DNA from 3 places in the Arthrobacter sp. UYCu712 genome. Region 2 is predicted to be linked to each of the others. Evidence: riboswitches for the same ligand, from Rfam matches in the RefSeq annotation. Region 2 holds a riboswitch; each other region holds the start of a gene.
The links. Region 2 has a riboswitch for thiamine pyrophosphate ahead of ABIB51_RS14350 (ECF transporter S component). Riboswitches for the same ligand answer to the same signal wherever they lie in the genome.
Positions count from the first base shown of each region.

Region 1: another riboswitch for thiamine pyrophosphate. It lies ahead of thiO (glycine oxidase ThiO); the one in region 2 lies ahead of ABIB51_RS14350 (ECF transporter S component).
Region 3: another riboswitch for thiamine pyrophosphate. It lies ahead of thiC (phosphomethylpyrimidine synthase ThiC); the one in region 2 lies ahead of ABIB51_RS14350 (ECF transporter S component).

Region 1 is NZ_JBEPOZ010000001.1:279,255-282,485, reverse strand. Features, by position in the region: gene thiS (sulfur carrier protein ThiS) at 4-240, opposite strand; gene thiO (glycine oxidase ThiO) at 237-1,583, opposite strand; TPP riboswitch at 1,577-1,709, opposite strand; gene thiE (thiamine phosphate synthase) at 1,736-2,443, shown strand; gene ABIB51_RS01430 (ferritin-like fold-containing protein) at 2,467-3,138, opposite strand; gene ABIB51_RS01425 (RNB domain-containing ribonuclease) at 3,180-3,231, shown strand, end outside.
Region 2 is NZ_JBEPOZ010000014.1:43,373-46,603, forward strand. Features, by position in the region: gene ABIB51_RS14345 (ABC transporter ATP-binding protein) at 1-1,324, opposite strand, end outside; gene ABIB51_RS14350 (ECF transporter S component) at 1,371-2,003, opposite strand; TPP riboswitch at 2,071-2,214, opposite strand; gene ABIB51_RS14355 (DUF4235 domain-containing protein) at 2,392-2,655, shown strand; gene mnhG (monovalent cation/H(+) antiporter subunit G) at 2,703-3,140, opposite strand; gene ABIB51_RS14365 (MrpF/PhaF family protein) at 3,130-3,231, opposite strand, start outside.
Region 3 is NZ_JBEPOZ010000022.1:58,176-61,406, reverse strand. Features, by position in the region: gene ABIB51_RS18130 (VOC family protein) at 1-270, opposite strand, end outside; gene ABIB51_RS18125 (amidohydrolase family protein) at 352-1,452, opposite strand; TPP riboswitch at 1,750-1,857, shown strand; gene thiC (phosphomethylpyrimidine synthase ThiC) at 1,852-3,231, shown strand, end outside.

The sequences.
Region 1 (3,231 bases), on a different contig from region 2:
TGCTCATCCTCCTTGTACTGCCGTGACCAGTTCGACGTCGTCGCCGTCGGCGAGCGCGGTGCCGTGCCACTGGCTGCGGGGCACCACCGCGGCGTTGCGCGCCACCGCGACGCCGAGCTTCCTGCCGTCCGCGGACTGCCCGTTCGGCGCCAGCGGCCGGCCGGTGACCTGGCTGACCAGGGTACTGACGGAGGCGCCGTCGGGGACCGTGTGATCCGACCCGTTGAGTGTGATGTTCATGCGGTTTCCTTGCTGTGCTCTGGAAGGGGACGGACGTGGTGCGGGGCGGGGTGGTGGGCGGCGGCACTGAACCGGTCGGGCCGGAAGCGGGCCCAGCGGGCGTCCGCCGTGCCCTCCAGCAGCTGCCGGCAGATCCGCGCGGCGGCGGGGGTCAGGAGGATGCCGTGCCGGAAGAATCCGGTGGCGATGATCAGTCCCCCGACGTCCCCGGCGCGGCCCGGGGCCCGGTCCGCCACGCGGCCAAGCAGCGGGGCGTTGTCCGGCGTCCCGGGCCGTGCCCGCGAGGTCGCTTCGAGCAGTTCCAGCTCCGCGACCGCGGGAAGCAGTTGCTGGGCGTCCCGGAGCAGCTGGTACACGCCTCCGGCGGACACCGCGCCGGAGCCGGGGGCATCCCGGTCCGCGAGTGCGTCCTCACGCTGCGTCGCGCCGATCACCACCGTGCCGTCCAGCCGCGGAACAATGTACACGGGCACGCCGCGGACCAGTCCGCGGACCGTGGAGCCCAGCAGCGGCCGCAGATGCGCGGGCACTCGGAGCCTCAGGATGTCGCCGTGGACGGGCCGCAGCGGCAGGGCGAGCCCGGCCGGCAGGCCGCCGAGTCCCGCTGCGCCGAGGCCGTTGGCCACGATGGTCTCCCGGGCCCGGACGTCCCCTCCGCCGGCCAGGCTGACTCCGCTGACGCGGCCAGCCGCCCACAGCAGTCCGGCAGCCAGGCGGCTGACGGTGTCGCAGTGGCTGTCCGCCGCCAGGAGTTCACTGATCCGGGCGAGCAGGCGGCGGGGATCCACCTGGTGGTCGGCGGGGATGTCGAAGGCGCAGGAGATCGCCGGGCTCAGCAGGGGTTCCCGGCCGCGTGCCTCGCGGACGGTCAACGGCTCCACTGTGAGCCCGCAGGCCTGCTGCACCGTCCGCAGGTCCGCGAGCGCCCGGCGGTCGGCCGCGTCGGCGCCCACCGCGAGGGTCGGCGTCGTGACGTATCCGGTTCCGGTGTCCGGGCCGGCGGCAGTCCCGGCGGCTTTTACGGCGGCTGTCCCGGCGTTGCTTTCCAGCTGTGCCGCGAAGTCCGGCCACAGCCGCGAGGATTCGAGCATGAGCTCCAGCAGGTCTTCCTCCTGGTAGTGGAGTTCGCTCACGGGGGCGAGCATGCCAGCGGCCGCCCAGCTCGCGCCGCTGCCGGGGGCGTCGTCGATCAGGGCCACGGAGCGGCCCGACTGCCGGGCGGCCCAGGCGATGCCGTGGCCCACCACGCCGCCGCCGATCACGGCGACGTCGTAACATTCCCGGCCGGTGCCGTCCTGGGTGCCGTCACGATTGCCGGCATCGAAACTAACTGGAGTGCCCAAGAAGGATTCCTTCCCTACGCCGGTACTAACCGGATCAGGTCAAGCGGTCGGCTCTGATGCCCTCTCAGCCCCTTCGGCGCCGGACGCAATGGCGAACGGCTGCAGCGGGCTCCCGCGGTATTGCCCCAGTTTAGAGGAACTAGGCTTGGGGCATGCGCCAGGATCCCGTCCACACCCCCGCCCGCCTGTACCTGTGCACCGACGCCCGCAAGGACCGCGGTGATTTCGGGGACTTCGTGGATGCCGCCTTCGCCGGCGGCGTCGACATCATCCAGCTGCGCGACAAGTCCATCGAGGCGGCCGAGGAACTCGAATTGCTCGAGGTCCTGCGCCAGGCCGCCGGCCGGCACGGCCGGCCCTGGGCCGTCAACGACCGCGCAGACCTCGCCTCGCTGTCCGGCGCGCCGGTGTTCCACATCGGCCAGAAGGACATCCCGCTGGCGGCCGCCCGGGGCTTCCTTGGCGCGGACACCATGATCGGGCTGTCGACGCACAGCCCGGAGCAGGTGGAGGCCGCCATTGCCGCTTCCGCCGCCGGCACCGGGCTGGGCTACTTCTGCGTGGGACCCGTGTGGGCCACCCCCACCAAGCCGGGCCGCTCCGCCGTCGGGCTGGACCTGGTGCGGTACGCCGCATCGGCGGTCCGCCGCGCCGAAGCCGCGGATGACGGCACTGTAGGCGGCACTGATGGCCGCACGGTGCCGTGGTTTGCCATCGGCGGCATCGATCTGGGGAACGTGGGGCAGGTGGTGGAGGCCGGCGCACGCCGGATCGTGGTGGTCCGGGCCATCACCGAGGCCAACGATCCCGCAGGTGCCGCCCGTGCCCTGCTCGCCGCCCTCGACGCCGCGGAGGACTGACCGCGCAGCACTGGAGGGGAGGCCTACCCGGCCAGCCCCAGCTGGCGCATCCTGCTTGAGTGGCTGGCCGCCAGCTCGACGGTCAGTTCGCGGACCAGCTCCCGGGACTTTTCCTCGTCCGCACCGATCAGTCCGCCGAGGAACGCGTGCTCGAAGCTGACCCGCCGGGCCTGCGTCAGGGCCTCACCCAGCAGCCGCCTCGCCCACAGCGACAGCCGGGACGCCAGCCGCGGGTCATCGGCAAGGGCCGTCCTGAGCCGGTCCCGCAGCACCGCCGTCGCTTCCTCGTCCGCCTGGATCCGATCGACCAGGCCGCGGGTCGAGTCGTCGACGTGCCGGGCGACGGCGCGGTAGAAATCCGCGGACACGGTGTCGATCACGTAGGCCTTCATCAGGGATTCGAACCAGTCGGCCGGGCGGGTGCGTTCGTGGAAGTGGTCCACGGAGGGCTGGAAGGGCAGCATGGCCGTCTCCGTGTCCAGTCCCATTTCCTCCAGCCTGGCACTGACCAGTTCATAATGCTGGAACTCGATCACTGCGATCCGGCCTAACACGGCACGGTCGTGCAGGGTGGGCGAATACCGTGCGTCGGAGGACAGCCGTTCAAAGGCCGAAAGTTCGCCGTAGGCCATCACGCCGAGCAGATCCATAAGAAAGCTGTTGTAGCGGGCAGGATCGGCCGGGGATGTGGTCATGATCCAAGACTAATGGCGCAAATGGAGCTAACCTGATTTTCGTGTCCCATCATCGCCTGACCCCCAGCGTCCACCGGCAGAACAGCCAGCTCG
Region 2 (3,231 bases):
CGTGCACCAGCTCGGTCAGCCGGAGCCGCTCCAGCAGCTCGTCCACGCGGTCCTCGCCCCGGCCCAGGTGCCGGGGGCCGAACATCAACTCGTCGAGCACATTGCCGGTGACGAACTGGTGCTCGGGTTCCTGGAAGACGGTTCCGATCCGGGCGATCAGTTGCTGCGCTTTCCACGAGTACGGATCGGTCCCGGCGCCGGCAGCCAATGCCGGCGTGGCGGAAACGGTGCCGGATACCGGCCTGAGGAGGCCGGCCAGGGTCAGGGCGAACGTCGATTTGCCCGAGCCGTTGGGGCCGGTGATGGTCAGCGCCTCACCAGCCCGGATCTGCGCCGCGATGCCGGACTGCACCGGGACCGGGGGGATGGCGGCGAAGCCCTGGAGCACACCGGCGCGGCGGGGGCGTTCGCGGGAAACGGCGAGGTGATCTGCGGCCATCAGGAGGGTCCCGGCGCCGGGCTGTCCGGAGCCCGTGGCTGTCGCGGAGCCCGGGCCGGCCGACGCCGTGCGTGCCCGGGTCTGCGGCACGTAGCCCGGCACCCAGACCCCGGCAGCGGTGAGCATGTCCCGGGCCTGCGCCAGGATCCGGTCCGGCGGCCCGTCGATCAGGACAGCCGGCTGGGTGGCGGATCCCGGCTGCAGGACCACGATCCGGTCCACCAGGTCTTTCCAGACGGCGACCCGGTGCTCGACCACCACGAGGGTGGCCCCGGTCTTGTCCAGGCAGCGACCCACAGCGTCCCGGACTTCCAGGACGCCTGCCGGGTCCAGGTTGGCGGTGGGTTCATCCAGCAGCAGCAGCCCGGGCCGCATCGCCAGGATGCCGGCCAGCGCCAGGCGCTGCTTCTGGCCGCCGGAGAGGTCGGAGGTCGGATGGTCCAGCGGCAGCCGGCCCATCCCGACGTCGTCGAGCGCTTCCCGCACCCGGCCCCAGATCTCCGCCGGCGGCACGGACAGGTTTTCCGCCCCGAAGGCGACGTCGTCCCCGAGCCGGGAGAGCACCACCTGGGTTTCCGGGTCCTGCTGGACCAGCCCGGCCCGGCCGCGCTGCGCCCTGGGCGGGGCGCCGTCGATCAGGAGGCTGCCGGCCTCGTCGGAATCCTCCGCGCTGGACCCGTCGGAGTTGTCGCCGAGCACGCCGGCGAGGGCATGCAACAGCGTCGATTTGCCCGCGCCCGAGGGCCCGAGCAGCAGCACGCGCTCTCCGGGCCGGATGTCCAGGTCCAGCCCGTTGACCGCGGGCCGGGACCGGCCGGCGTGCCGCCAGCCCCAGCCCCGGGCCGTGACGGCCGCCGGGCGGACACCGTTGAGGCGCGTCGTCATCGGGGAGCCGTCGTCGTCAGCAGGTTACTCAGCAGCACGTCGGTGTTCAGGAGACCACAGGCTCCGTTGCGGCCTTGCGGGATGCGAAGGAGCTCAGCACGCCGGTCTTCGCCAGGCCGCGGGTGGCGAGCCAGGACAGTCCGCCGGCGATCACGGCGCCGGAGATGGCGGTGAAGATGATGTAGGCGAGCTTGTCCCCGCCGGCGTAGGCGATGTTCCAGCCCCAGGGCAGGAACGAATCGTTCAGGCCGCAGAAGAGGCCCGCGCCGGCACCGGCCAGCAGCGAGACCGGCAGGTTGAACTTCTTGTACACCAGTGCGGCGAACACCAGCTCCGCGCCCAGGCCCTGCAGGACGCCGGAGATCAGCACCGTGGTGCCGTACTGCGAGCCCATGATCAGTTCACCGGTCGCTGCCACCGTTTCGCAGAACAGTGCGGCCCCGGGCTTGCGGATGATGAGCATGCCCAGCACGGCGGGAATCATCCAGCCGCCGGCGTAGAGTCCGGTCAACGGCGGATACAGTGCGTTGACCGGTGCGGAAATGAGGTTGGCGCCCTGGGACCAGGCCCAGAAAATGACGCCGCCGGCAACCGCGATCAGGGCGGCCACCACAATGTCCACCACACGCCAGTTGTAATTGCGCCGGGTGAGCGTCTGCTTCGCAGAAATGTCAGTCATGTCGTCCTCCTGAGGAACAGGAGGGGAGAGTGCGACGGCCGGCCGCGGCTTCCGCCGCCCCGCCACGCACTCTGAGAACTCGACTCCCTTGCGCCGGTACTAACCGGATCAGGTTCGAGGGTCTGCGGCTGTCCGCACTCTCAGCGCCCACCGATGGTTTCCCTGGATTTCTCCAGCGATGCCCGACGGCGGCGCTCCCCTGTCGTATCTAAATATCGCCCTTGTGGGCGATGCCTAGTCTACACCCGCAGGGCCGGTTATCCCTTGCCCGGCTGTCACAATCGGGGTGCGGAGGGACCGGCGCGGCCCGCGCGGTGGCGGCCCTGCTGCGGGGGCCGGGACGCTAGGCTAGGGGAAGCCCTGTTTCCTCCCACAAGGAGTCCGAAGAATGAACATCTTCATCAAACTGCTCGGAACCGGCATCAGCCTGCTTGCCGGGTTCCTCGGCACCAAGCTCGTCGACACCGTCTGGGAAAAGTCCACGGGCAACAAACCGCCCAAGGGCACCGAAGACGACGTCCCCACCACGCTGCGCTCGGCCCTGACGTTCGCGCTGATCTCAGCCTCGGTCAGCGCCATCATCCAGGTCCTCGCGAACCGCGGCACCCAGCGGGCCATCACCCGCTTCGCCAAAACCCAGGACCTGGTCTAGGCGCAGTGTCTGGGTGCATCGACTAGGCCCATCGTCTAACCACCCGCTCAGCGGCGGTCGCGGCCGCCGTCGTCCGGCTCGGCACCCTCGTCGGAGAACCCGCTCGTGCCCGCGGCCTGCTGCACCACGGCCTCGAGCTCGTCGGCGCTGAGCAGTTCCGGGTGGAGGTGCTTGGTGCGGTAACCGGCCCGGCCCACCATGTGGGCGGACACCGGCACGGTGAGCAGCTGGAAGATCCAGGCCACCACAAGGACGGGCCACACCCACCAGGTGCGCATCTGGAGTCCCACCGCGCAGAGCAGCAGGAACAGCCCGAGCACCTGGGGCTTGGTGGCGGCGTGCATCCTGCTCATGAGGTCGGGGAACCGCAGCAGCCCGATCGCCGCGCCGAGGGACATCAGGGCGCCGACCAGCATGAACACCGCCGAGACGGCGTCGATCACGGTGTCGCCGGAGAAGTCGCCCGAAGAGTTGTCAGGATTCACGGGTTTGCTCCCGCCGGTCGGCGACGAACCGGGCCACGGTCACGGATCCGATGAACCCGATGATGGACACGGCCACCAGCAGCATGAGGTT
Region 3 (3,231 bases), on a different contig from region 2:
GGACGGCTGGTCGTCGAACAGCAGGGCGGTGTGGAAGAGTCCAGCCTCGCCGCGGGCGGGGATGCTGAGCCCGGGCGCCGGAGCCAGGTGGACCAGCGGCTTCTGCCGGCGGCCCAGGTAGAGCCCGCCGTCCTGCTCGGCGACGACGTCGAGGCCGAGGGCGCGCTGGTAGTAGTCGGTCATGAGCTTCATGTCGCCGACCTTGAGCATCACGGTGCCCATGGTGAGTTCGGCGGGAAGGAGATCCTGGGTGCTGGCTTCTGCGGTCATGTCATCGCTCCGGTGCTTCGGCGGCCACCGTTCTTCGATGACCCTTCATGAAGATAAATTACTTGAAGCTTCAATTTATTCCTAATGGGTGGATGGTTCGCGCCGGACCGGCTGCCCGCGCAGCACGATGTGTTTGAGTTGCCGCAGCGTGGCGGGATGGCTCCGCGGATCCTCCGCCGTGACGAGGACATCGGCGCTGGCCCCTTCGCCGATGGATTCCGCGCCCAGCCAGCGCCGCGCGGCCCAGGCTCCGGCGTCGAGGGCAGCCCGGGCCGGGAGGCCCGCTGCGTGCAGGGCGTTGATCTCGTCGACGATCCGGCCGTGCCTGATCACGCTGCCGGCATCGGTGCCCGCATAGATGGCCACCCCGGCCTCGAAGGCTTCGAGGATCCGCTCGGCGCGGCGTTCCCAGAGCGCGCGCATGTGCGCGGCATAGCGGGGGAACCTGGCGTCCGCCTGCGCCGCGATGTCCGGAAAGGTGGCGATGTTGATCAGGGTGGGGACGATCGGCACGCCCTGCTCCGCGAAACGCGGCAGGTGCCGCGGCAGCAGGCCCGTGCCGTGTTCGATGCAGTCGATCCCGGCGTCGAGCATGTCGTCGAGGGTGTCTTCGGCGAAGCAGTGCGCCGTCACCCGGGCGCCTTCATCGTGGGCGGCCCGTACGGCGTCCGCGAGCACCCGAGCCGGGAAGCTGGGGGCGAGGTCGCCGGCGTCGCGGTCGATCCAGTCCCCCACGAGCTTGACCCAGCCGTCGCCGGCGCGGGCCTGTTTGCGTACGGCCTCCACCAGGTCCTCCGGCTCCACCTCGACGGCGAAGCCGCGCAGGTAACGCCGGGTCCGGGCGATGTGCCGGCCTGCGCGGATGATGCGGGGCAGGTCGGCGCGCTGCTGGAGCCAGCGGGTGTCATGCACGGCGCCGGCGTCCCGCACAAGCAGGGTGCCGGCGTCGCGGTCCGTCAGGGCCTGCGCCTCGGCCACGGCGTCCGGGACATCCCCGCCGGGGCCCAGCCCGATGTGGCAGTGCGCGTCCACCAGCCCGGGAATGACCCACCCGTCCAGCACCAGGTCCGGTCCGCCGGCCGGACGGTCGAAGGTCAACAGGCCGTCCACCGACCAGAGCCCGTGGCGCTCCTGGTCCGCCGCGGTCAGGATGGGACCGCTGAACTCGATAATGCTGCTCATGGCCTAAAGCCTAATCCGCGTGACGATCCGCCGAATTCCTCGAAACCGCAGCTCGCGTAAAGAACGGAACGTCAGCGATCGTGCAGAGGGTCATCGATTCGTAGCCATCCCACGCGGGGCAGAGTCCGGATGCACTAGCAGCAAGAGCGGCTCAACCGGCAGCGCCGGGAGGTCTTCCGGCGTCGCCGTCCTGATGCAGGGCACAGCCCTGGGCAGAGTCACCATGCCACGCTCACACCGCGGCCGGGCAGCCCGCCGTCACGCGGCCTCCTTCCGGACGGCCTGTGGTAGCTTCGTCTACGACCACACGGGTGCCCCAGCAGGGGCTGAGATCGGGCTGACGCAGCCTGCGACCGTTGAACCTGTCCGGGTAATGCCGGCGAAGGAAGTGAGTATTCCGTGAATACGCAATTGACACAGCACAGCCCTGTCCACAATCAGGCAGTCCAGGACCTGCCCGTCCAAGTCCAGGCCGCTGCAACTACACAATCGCTGGCGTCCCATTCGTTGGCGTTCACTACGGATGACGAACACGGCCTCCGTGTCCCGGTGACCGAAATCGAGCTGGCGGATTCGCCCGGCGGCACCCGCAACGCCCCGTTCCGGGTGTACCGCACGGCGGGCCCCGGGAGCGATCCGGTCCGGGGGCTGGAGCCGTTCCGCGCGCCCTGGATCGAGGCCAGGGCGGACACCGAAGCCTACGCCGGCAGGGAACGCGAGCTGCTCGACGACGGCAAGTCCGCGGTCCGCCGGGGTGCGGCGTCGGCCGAGTGGAGGGGCGGCCGCCCCGTGCCGCGCCGCGGCGCCGACGGCCGGACGGTGACGCAAATGCGCTACGCCCGGGACGGGGTGATCACCCAGGAGATGAGGTTCGTGGCGCTGCGCGAGAACTGCGACGTCGCGCTGGTCCGCTCCGAACTGGCGGCTGGGCGCGCCATCATTCCCAACAACGTCAACCACCCCGAATCGGAGCCGATGATCATCGGCAAGGCGTTCCTGGTGAAAATCAACGCCAACATCGGCAACTCGGCCGTGACCAGCTCCATCGCGGAGGAAGTCGACAAACTCCAGTGGGCCACTCAGTGGGGCGCGGACACCGTCATGGACCTCTCCACCGGGGACGACATCCACACCACCCGGGAGTGGCTCATCCGCAACTCCCCCGTGCCCATCGGGACCGTACCGATCTACCAGGCGCTGGAGAAGGTCAACGGCGAGGCCAACGCCCTCACGTGGGAGATCTTTCGGGACACCGTGATCGAACAGTGCGAGCAGGGCGTGGACTACATGACCATCCACGCCGGGGTGCTGCTGCGCTACGTGCCCCTGACGGCCAACCGGGTCACCGGCATCGTGTCCCGCGGCGGCGCGATCATGGCCGGCTGGTGCCTGGCGCACCACCAGGAGAACTTCCTCTACACGCACTTCGATGAGCTGTGCGAGATCTTCGCCCGCTACGACGTCGCCTTCTCGCTCGGTGACGGGCTGCGGCCCGGCGCGACGGCGGATGCCAACGACGCGGCGCAGTTCGCCGAGCTGGACACCCTGGCCGAGCTCACGCAGCGGGCCTGGGAGTTCGATGTGCAGGTCATGGTGGAGGGCCCGGGGCACGTGCCGTTCCACCTCGTCCGGGAAAACGTGGAGCGCCAGCAGGAACTCTGTAAGGGCGCCCCGTTCTACACGCTGGGGCCGCTGGTCACCGATATTGCACCGGGCTATGACCACATCACCTCGGCGATCGGCGCCACGGAGATTGCGCGCTACGGAACCGCGATGCTC